2 regions of the Marinobacter sp. JSM 1782161 genome follow, and region 2 is predicted to be linked to the other one. Evidence: riboswitches for the same ligand, from Rfam matches in the RefSeq annotation. Region 2 holds a riboswitch; the other holds the start of a gene.
What was found. A riboswitch is a leader RNA that binds a small molecule or an ion and turns the genes downstream of it on or off. The one in region 2 is predicted to bind thiamine pyrophosphate.

Region 1 (4,192 bases), on a different contig from region 2:
GACACTGACTGCACCCGCCTGGAGCGTGGTCAGGGCCTCGGAGCCGCCACCGAAGATCAGGGCCGCTGCAATGGCGCCTTCCATAACCGCCCAGAAAACACGCTGCTGGGTCGGCGCATCCAGCTTACCGCCGGCGGTGATGGAGTCGATGACCAGCGAACCGGAGTCCGAAGACGTCACGAAGAACACCAGCACCAGGATGATACCGATGAAGGAGATCACCGCGGTCAGCGGGATATTCTCGAACATCTGGAACATGGCCAGGGAAACGTCGCTCAGGCCATCGGTCGCCAGGGTGCCCACGCCCGCCTGAATCTGCTCCAGCGCGCTGCCACCGAAGGCACTCATCCAGACAACCGTGATCACGGTCGGGATAATCAGTACCGCGGTGACGAACTCACGTACGGTGCGGCCTTTGGAAACACGGGCGATGAACATGCCGACGAACGGTGACCAGGAGATCCACCAGGCCCAGTAGAACACGGTCCAGCCGTGGAACCAGGTCTCGTCTTCGCGACCGAACGGGTTGCTCAGCGGCACGATGTTGGCGACGTAGGAGGAGGCGGTGGTCCACATGGCCTGGAACACGCCCAGCGTGTGGCCGGCGAAGATCACGAACGCCAACAGCAGGGCTGCGAGGACCATGTTGATGTTACTGAGAATCTTGACGCCACCGTCCAGGCCGCGCACCACGGATACCAGCGCCACGCAGGTGACACCGACAATGATGGCGATCTGGGTTGCCATGCCGCCGTCGACGCCGAACAGGTACTGCAGACCGGAAGCCGCCTGTTGTGCCCCCAGACCCAGAGATGTCGCCAGACCGAAGATGGTGGCCAGCACCGCCAGGATGTCGATGATGTCACCGATCCAGCCCCAGACGCGATCACCGAAGATCGGGAAGAACGCGGAACGCAGGGTCAGCGGCATGCCCTTGTTGAAGGCGAAGAACGACAGGGACAGCGCGACCACCGCGTAGATCGCCCACGGATGCAGGCCCCAGTGGTACATGGTGGCGCCCAGTGCCATGCTGGCACCTTCCGGCGTATTGGGCGCTGCATTCAGCGGCGTACCATACCAGTCGGTGTAGTAGGCCACCGGCTCAGCCACGCCCCAGAACATCAGGCCGATACCCATGCCGGCTGCGAACAGCATTGCGAACCACGACAGGGTGGAGAACTCCGGCACCGCATCCTTGCCGCCGATGCGGATTTTGCCCACCGGCATGAAGATCAGTGCCAGGCAGAAAATCACGAAGATATTACCGCTGATCAGGAACAGCCAGTCAAAGTTATTGATGGCCCCGGTCTTGGCGCCGTTAAGCATTGATTTCGAAACGTCCGGGAACAGCAGGGTTCCCACCACGAATACGATAATCAACGCAGCGGTAATGAAGAACACCGTCTTGTGCAGGTCGAGCCCCAGGGGGGTTACATTGTCCTGACCCGCTTGATAGTCGGTGGAGTACTCGTCTTTAAGGACTTCGCTCACGTCAAGTCTCCTCGAACGGATTTACTGGCCCAATAGTTTTGGACTCAAATTACAGGCGTGTAAGTTTATTGATTTGAGTACAAAATATCAAAATCGAATGACGGCCTGCCTCCATACACTCAACGTAGACCAGATTGGCCGCCGCTTCCCGGAAAATACGGAAAATCCCAATAATATGCCGGAACAGCCGGATAAAGCCGGCCCGAAAGACTTTTCGGCGTCTGAAGAGTGACATTCCCAAGCACCGACATGCCCGGCGTCACGTGAGACGCCCGACCCGCTATTTACTTACAGGTCTAAAGATGGTTGTCGCCGTCCGCAAATAACCCGCCACGCTTCCAGCGACTCGACTCTATGTCCAGCGACTCCATGACGGCGAAGGTCTCTGTTAGAATGAAAACCTCTCAACGGGGTGTCTGCTGGAAATGGCAGGCTGAGATCAAACCCGCAGAACCTGATCCGGATCATGCCGGCGCAGGGATTGAGTGGCATTGCGCCTATTCTGCGGCCCCCGTTTCCACCGACCGATAACGGGACCCTGACATGGCAATACCTTTCCGGGCACTGCTGGCGGCCCTGGTTTTCTGCAGCCAGTACGTCCTCGCCGCGCCCACACTGACCGTCTACACCTACCCGTCCTTCGTGTCCGAGTGGGGACCGGGACCCGCCATCAAGGAACGCTTCGAAGCCCGCTGCGACTGCACCCTCGATTTCGTAGCCCTCGACAGCAGCGTCGCTATCCTTCATCGGTTGCGCCTGGAGGGCGAGTCCACCCCCGCCGACGTGGTGCTCGGCCTGGACGCCAGCATCATGGCGGACGCCCGCAGGACCGGACTGCTGGCACCGCACGGCACCTCGCTGTCAGCTCTGGACCTGCCCATCGCCTGGAACGACGACACGTTCGTGCCCTACGACTGGGGCTACTTCGCCTTCGTCTACGACACCGAGCAGCTGGAGCATCCCCCAACCAGCCTCGATGCCCTGATCAACGCCCCCGATGACCTCAAGATTATCCTGCAGGATCCGCGAACCAGCACCCCGGGGCTGGGCTTCCTGCTGTGGATGAAGAAAGTCTACGGCGACCGGGCGGCCGAGAAATGGCAGGCCCTGCAGCCACACATCCTGACCATGACCAAGGGTTGGAGCGACGCCTACTTTTCCCTGTTCATGAACGGCGAGGCGCCGATGGTGCTGTCCTACAGCACTTCGCCGGCCTACCACATGGCGGTGGATAACACCGATCGCTACCAGGCGGTGGCGTTCGACGAGGGGCATTACCTGCAGGTGGAAGTTGGCGCCCGGGTGCGTACCAGCGACCAGCCCGAGCTGGCGCAACGGTTCCTGGCGTTCATGCTGTCACCGGCGTTCCAGAGCGAGATTCCGCTGAAGAACGTGATGTACCCGGCCACCGACCTGGGGGATGAGCTGCCGGACGTCTTTGAACGCCTGATCCGGCCGGAACAGACCCTCTACTTCGAACCGCAAACCGTGGCGGACAACCGCCGGACCTGGATCGACGAGTGGCTCAACGCGACCGCACAATGACACCGCCGCTGAGCCATCCCCGCTGGCAGATCTGGCCGGGTCGCCTGGTGGCGCTGCTCCTGCTGGGCATCGTCGCCGCCGGCTTTTTCGGGCTGATGCGCGAGTGGCGCGGGGCGGCGCTGACCGAGCTGTGGCAGTCCGCCTACCTGCGCCAGGTGATCTGGTTCAGCGTCTACCAGGCCGCCCTGTCCACACTGCTGAGCCTGCTGCTGGCCATTCCTGTCGCCCGCGCCCTGCACCGCCAACCACGACTGTTCGGCCGCGGACTGATCCTGCGCCTGAGCGAGCTCAGCCTGGTGCTGCCCAGCATCGTCGCGGCCTTCGGGCTGGTCGCGGTCTACGGCCGCAGCGGCTGGCTCAGCCCGGTGTTCGACGCCCTCGGAGGCTGGACCCTGTACGGCCTGCAGGGCATCCTGCTGGCCCACGTCTTCTTCAACGCCCCCCTGGCGGCGCGCATCCTGCTGCAGGGCCTGGAACGCATCCCCGCCAATCAGTGGCGCCTGGCCGCCCAGTACGGCCTGGGCAGCCGCGCATTGTGGCGCAGCCTGGAGTGGCCCGCGCTGAGACAGGTCCTGCCGGGGCTGGCGGTGTTCATCTTCATCCTCTGCTTCACCAGCTTCGCCATCGTCATGACCCTCGGCGGCGGCCCGCGCTCCACCACCATCGAGGTGGCCATCTACCAGTCCCTGCGCTATGACTTCGACTTTGCACGTGCCGCGGTGCTGGCACTGGTGCAACTGCTGATCTGCGGCAGCCTGTGGTGGCTGGCCACCCGCTATCGGGGCCCATCCGGACTGGTTCCGGGGCAGTTGGAAACGTCACCGGGTCTGCGCCGCGATGCCCGGGGCTTGGCGGGCTGGCGTGACCGCACGTTGCTGGCGCTGTTCCTGCTGTTCCTGCTGCTGCCGCTGGCGGCGGTGGTCTGGAAAGGGCTGCCCGAACTCTGGACCAGCGCCGGTAACACCCTGCTCTGGTCCAGTCTGTTGCGCAGCGTACTGGTCGCCACGGCCGCGGCCGGAATGAGCCTGGGGTTCGGGCTGGCCATCCTGGGGTGCAGCCGGCACGAACGTCAGGCCGGCCATGGTCGTCGCGCCCGGCTGACCGAAGCATGCGGCCACCTGACCCTGCTAGTGCCGGCCCTGGTGCTGGGCACGGG
Region 2 (4,192 bases):
CGGAAACGTAGCGGATGGGGCCGAACGGCTCGATGTCGCCGTAGCCGACGGTGGTGTAGGTGGTCATGGAAAAGTAGACGCAGTCCAGCAGCTCGCCGTTGAAATTGCCCACCAGGCTGCCCCAGTCCGGGCGCTCGTTCATCCAGTAATAGACCAGCCCGAACAGCCAGATCTCCGCCAGGTGCGCCAACAGCGCACCGCCGACACCCACGACGATGCGGAAATGGTGGGGCAGGCCCAAATGGGGAATAAAGCGGCTCAACAGGTACAGGCTCTGGAAGTGCACCAGCACCACCAGCGCCGTCACGCCGATATTGAGCGCACTGACGACCAGCAGGGAAACCTGATCGATTGCAACAGCATCGGACATCGCGGGCATCCTGTTAACGACTCAGGGAGCAGCATACCCGCGTCCGGCCATCCTCGCTAACAGCCTTCCGCACAGCGTCCGCTGGCATCGAACGCCATGGTCCGGCCACTGAGCGGCACGTGCGCCGGCACATCCACCGCCTCGATGAACGCCGCCGTGCGGGTCCCCGCCTGAACCTTGCCATCCTTCGTCGCCGGTTCGTTGGCGTGGGAGGGAATCACGCTGGCCGGCTCCACCAGCTCGTTGACCACGTAGGCCGCCTCGGTGGGGCCGGTGGTGTAGGTGTCGCCGATGTTGATCACCGCCAGCTTGGCACCGTAGTAGTCCTGGACAACCGCTTCCTGATCGGCAGTGATGCCGGTGTCCCCGGACAGGTAGACCACCAGGCCGTTGCTGAAGGTGAGCACATAGCCGGTGGGCGGGCCCACGTAGGCGGTCAGCCCGGCGGCCTGGTAGATCTTGCCCATCTCACCGTCGATGAACTTCGGCGACAGGCCGTTGCTGTGCACCGCCGGCACGGTGGTGATGCCGACGCCGCCTTCATCCACGTGGGCGCCGAAGCGGACCAGCACCGAGTTGTCCGGGTTGCCGCCAGCGGCCTGCAGACGCCCGGCGAAGAAGCTCGCCATTTCGCTGCCGGTGACGATGCGCGCGTCCTTGGCCACGGCGATCTTCACGCTGTTGGACAGGGGTGCGTCGTCCTCCGAGGCCGCCGGGCTACCGCAACTGCCGGCATTGGGCTCGGGGATGTGACGGTCGCCCAGGTGATCGCCGTGAACGTGGCTGACCAGCACCACGTCGATATCACCCAGGCGCGGGTCGTCGGCCCCGGCCACGGTGCGGCCGGCGTCGTAGAGAATGCGGGTGCCGTTGGGGTCTTCGAACACCAGGGCCCGGTCGAGCACGCAGAACTCGCCGTCCTGGCCGCCCAGTGGGGTCACCCGGACGGTGTCGGCCGCGTGGGCGAGGGGATTGGCCAGAACCAGCAGCGCCAGGGCCGCGAGTCCGGATCGGATAAGGGGCATGCGGAGTCTCCTTCTGGTCGGTGTCCATGCGTCGTCGAAAAGAGGCTACGTCGTTCAAAGTAAAGCCGATTAAACGCCAATCGCCTGAACTTTCGAACTGTGTCAGTATGGACCATTACTTACCGACTACACACATTTTGTCGCCAGGGGAGTCCGCCGCGACGCGGTGGACTGAGAACACGACGGGCCTTCCCGTCCCAAACCCTGGAACCTGATCCGGTTCGTACCGGCGGAGGAAGCGCGACGTGATTCTGACCTCGGTGGCCATAGCGGCCGCACTGCTTGTATTCACCTGGCTGGGCCTGCGCGCCCGGGCGACGGACGGCGGACTGGACGACTACGTCACCGCCCGCAATTCCCAGGGCTCCCGCGCCCTGGGGCTGTCCTTCCTGGCTTCCGGCATGGGCGGCTGGATCCTGTTCGCACCGCCCGAAGTGGGCGCCCTGGTGGGGCCGGTGGCCCTGGCCGGTTACGCCATCGGCGCGGCGCTGCCGTTCCTGGTGTTCGCCGCCTGCGGCCCGGCCATCCGCCGTCACCTGCCGGAAGGCCGCAGCATCGGCGAGTTTGCCGACGCCTGTTACGGACCCCGCATGCGCCGCTGGGTGGCGCTGATCTCGGTGTTTTATATGCTGTGCTTCCTGACCGCCGAGCTGACCGCGGTGGGCGCCATCACCGCGCTGCTGACCGATCTCGACGGCAATATCGCGGTGCTGGGTGTCGCCCTGGCAACCCTGACCTACACCGCCTGGGGCGGGCTGCGCGCCAGCCTTGCCACCGACCGCTGGCAGGCGCTGCTGCTGATCGCCCTGATCGCACTGGTCGCAGCGGTGGCCCTGCCGCAACTGCCGGATCGCCCCGCGACCGCCATGGCCTCGGCGCCACTGGGTGATGCCCTCGCCGTGGCCCTGACCCTGGTGATCGCGGTCACCGCCGCCAACCTGTTCCACCAGGGCTACTGGCAACGCCTGTGGGCCGCCAGCAGCGACCGGGCACTGGGCCGGGGCGCGGTGCTCGGTGGCATAACCACGGTGCTGGTCGTCGCCCTGGTGGGCGGTCTGGGCATTGCCGCGGCTGCCAGCGGCGCCGACCTGGGCAGCCCGCCCATTCCCTTCTTCGCGATGCTCGGCCAGGCGCCGGGCTGGCTAAGCCTGGCGGCGCTGGTGCTGGCGCTGACCCTGGTCGCCTCGTCGGTGGACACCCTGCAGAACGGGCTGGCGTCGCTGGCGGTGACCGAAAAACGCGGCCTATCGCTGAGCGGTGCGCGCTGGCTGACGGTGGGCCTGATGGTGCCGGTGGTGATCGTGGCGCTGCAGGGCTACTCGGTGCTGCGCCTGTTCCTGATCGCCGACCTGCTGTGCGCCACCGTGGTGGTGCCCGTGCTGCTGGGCCTGTGGTCGCGCATGACCATCGAGGCGGCGGTGTGGGGCGCCGTGGCCGGCCTCATCGGCGCCATCCTCCCGGGCTGGATCGACACCGGCAGCGCGATGCGGGGCCTGCACGCGGCCAGCTTCCCCGGCGGCGTACCGACCCTGGCGCCGTTCCTCGGGTCACTGCTTGCGTCCGCCGGGATCAGCGTTGCGGTGAGCCTTTTGCGCCCGCGCACCACGACCGCCTGACGGCCTGATCATCGGCCGGCCTCTCACGTCAGGCCGGCCGATCTGTCCAATCCCGCGGACACTGTCCATCGCCGCGGACACCGCCTCCGTCCCGTCCGCTGGGGCTTTGCCGCCCGACGCAGCCCCACACCTGTCCGGGAATCCGGATACTCCTCTCGGCCCCTGCCAGGCGCAGATTGCCAACCTGCTGTTTTAAAAGCTTTTCCTGGATTGGCATGGCAACCGCATAACACCCGGTTGCCGGGCCCAGTGGCCCGTCTGAATCCCCTTCATCACAACAACAAGACAGCAAGGAGCGCACCATGCCTACCCGATTGCTCATGGCGGTCGTCATGATCGTGCTGTTGCCGGCGCTCGCCAGTGCCGGCAGCGTCACCTCCAACACCCTTCCCGCCGGCAGCTACGCCGCCTCCCGGGACCGCCAGTACCAGGTCTATGTACCCGACACGCTGATCACCCCGGCGCCCATGGTCATGGCCCTGCACGGTTGCAGCCAGACCCAGTCCAACGCCCTCAACGAGTGGGGGCTGCAGTCGGCCGCCGACCGCTACGGGTTTATCCTGGTCACACCGTTCATCACCAGCTACGACGGCCTGCGCAACCAGAACTGCTGGGGCTTCTGGTTCGACCAGCACCAGCACGAAGGCTCCGGCGAGCCCCAGGATCTGCTGCGCATCGGTCAGGCGGTGGAGGCGACCTACAGCATCGACCCCAACCGCCGCTACATCACCGGCCTGTCGTCGGGCGGTGCCATGGCAGTGGTCGCCGCCGTCATCCACAACGAATACTGGGCCGCCGCGGCTCCGGCCTCGGGGCTGCCCTACGGTGAGGACGCCGCCTCGGTCTCCCTGTCCGGGCAGTGTCCCGGCTACGCCACCTTCCACAGCGTCAGTCAGTTGGTCAGCGACATGAACGCGGAACGGAACGACACCTACCCGATTCCGCTGATGGTCCTGCAGAACAACAACGACTGCACGGTCATCCAGCCGGCGGGACGCAACATCCGCGATGCCCACCTGCAGGTGTTCGGCGACGCCAGCCACAATACACCCGCCACCGCCCAACAGAGTCAGGCCACCTGCGCGCCGTTCCACCAGGACGACTACGACTGCCTGCACACCCGCTACGGTAACGGCGACGGCCGCTCGGTGATGGAGACGGTGTTCTTCGACGGGCCCACG

Region 1: another riboswitch for thiamine pyrophosphate. It lies ahead of thiB (thiamine ABC transporter substrate binding subunit); the one in region 2 lies ahead of GQB00_RS17565 (sodium:solute symporter family transporter).

Annotation. Positions count from the first base shown of each region.
Region 1 is NZ_WSSA01000003.1:159,531-163,722, forward strand. It holds gene GQB00_RS13455 (BCCT family transporter) at 1-1,491, opposite strand, end outside; TPP riboswitch at 1,890-1,989, shown strand; gene thiB (thiamine ABC transporter substrate binding subunit) at 2,035-3,036, shown strand; gene thiP (thiamine/thiamine pyrophosphate ABC transporter permease) at 3,012-4,192, shown strand, end outside.
Region 2 is NZ_WSSA01000004.1:239,961-244,152, reverse strand. It holds gene GQB00_RS17575 (potassium channel family protein) at 1-337, opposite strand, end outside; gene GQB00_RS17570 (MBL fold metallo-hydrolase) at 427-1,395, opposite strand; TPP riboswitch at 1,531-1,651, shown strand; gene GQB00_RS17565 (sodium:solute symporter family transporter) at 1,641-3,011, shown strand; gene GQB00_RS17560 (PHB depolymerase family esterase) at 3,314-4,192, shown strand, end outside.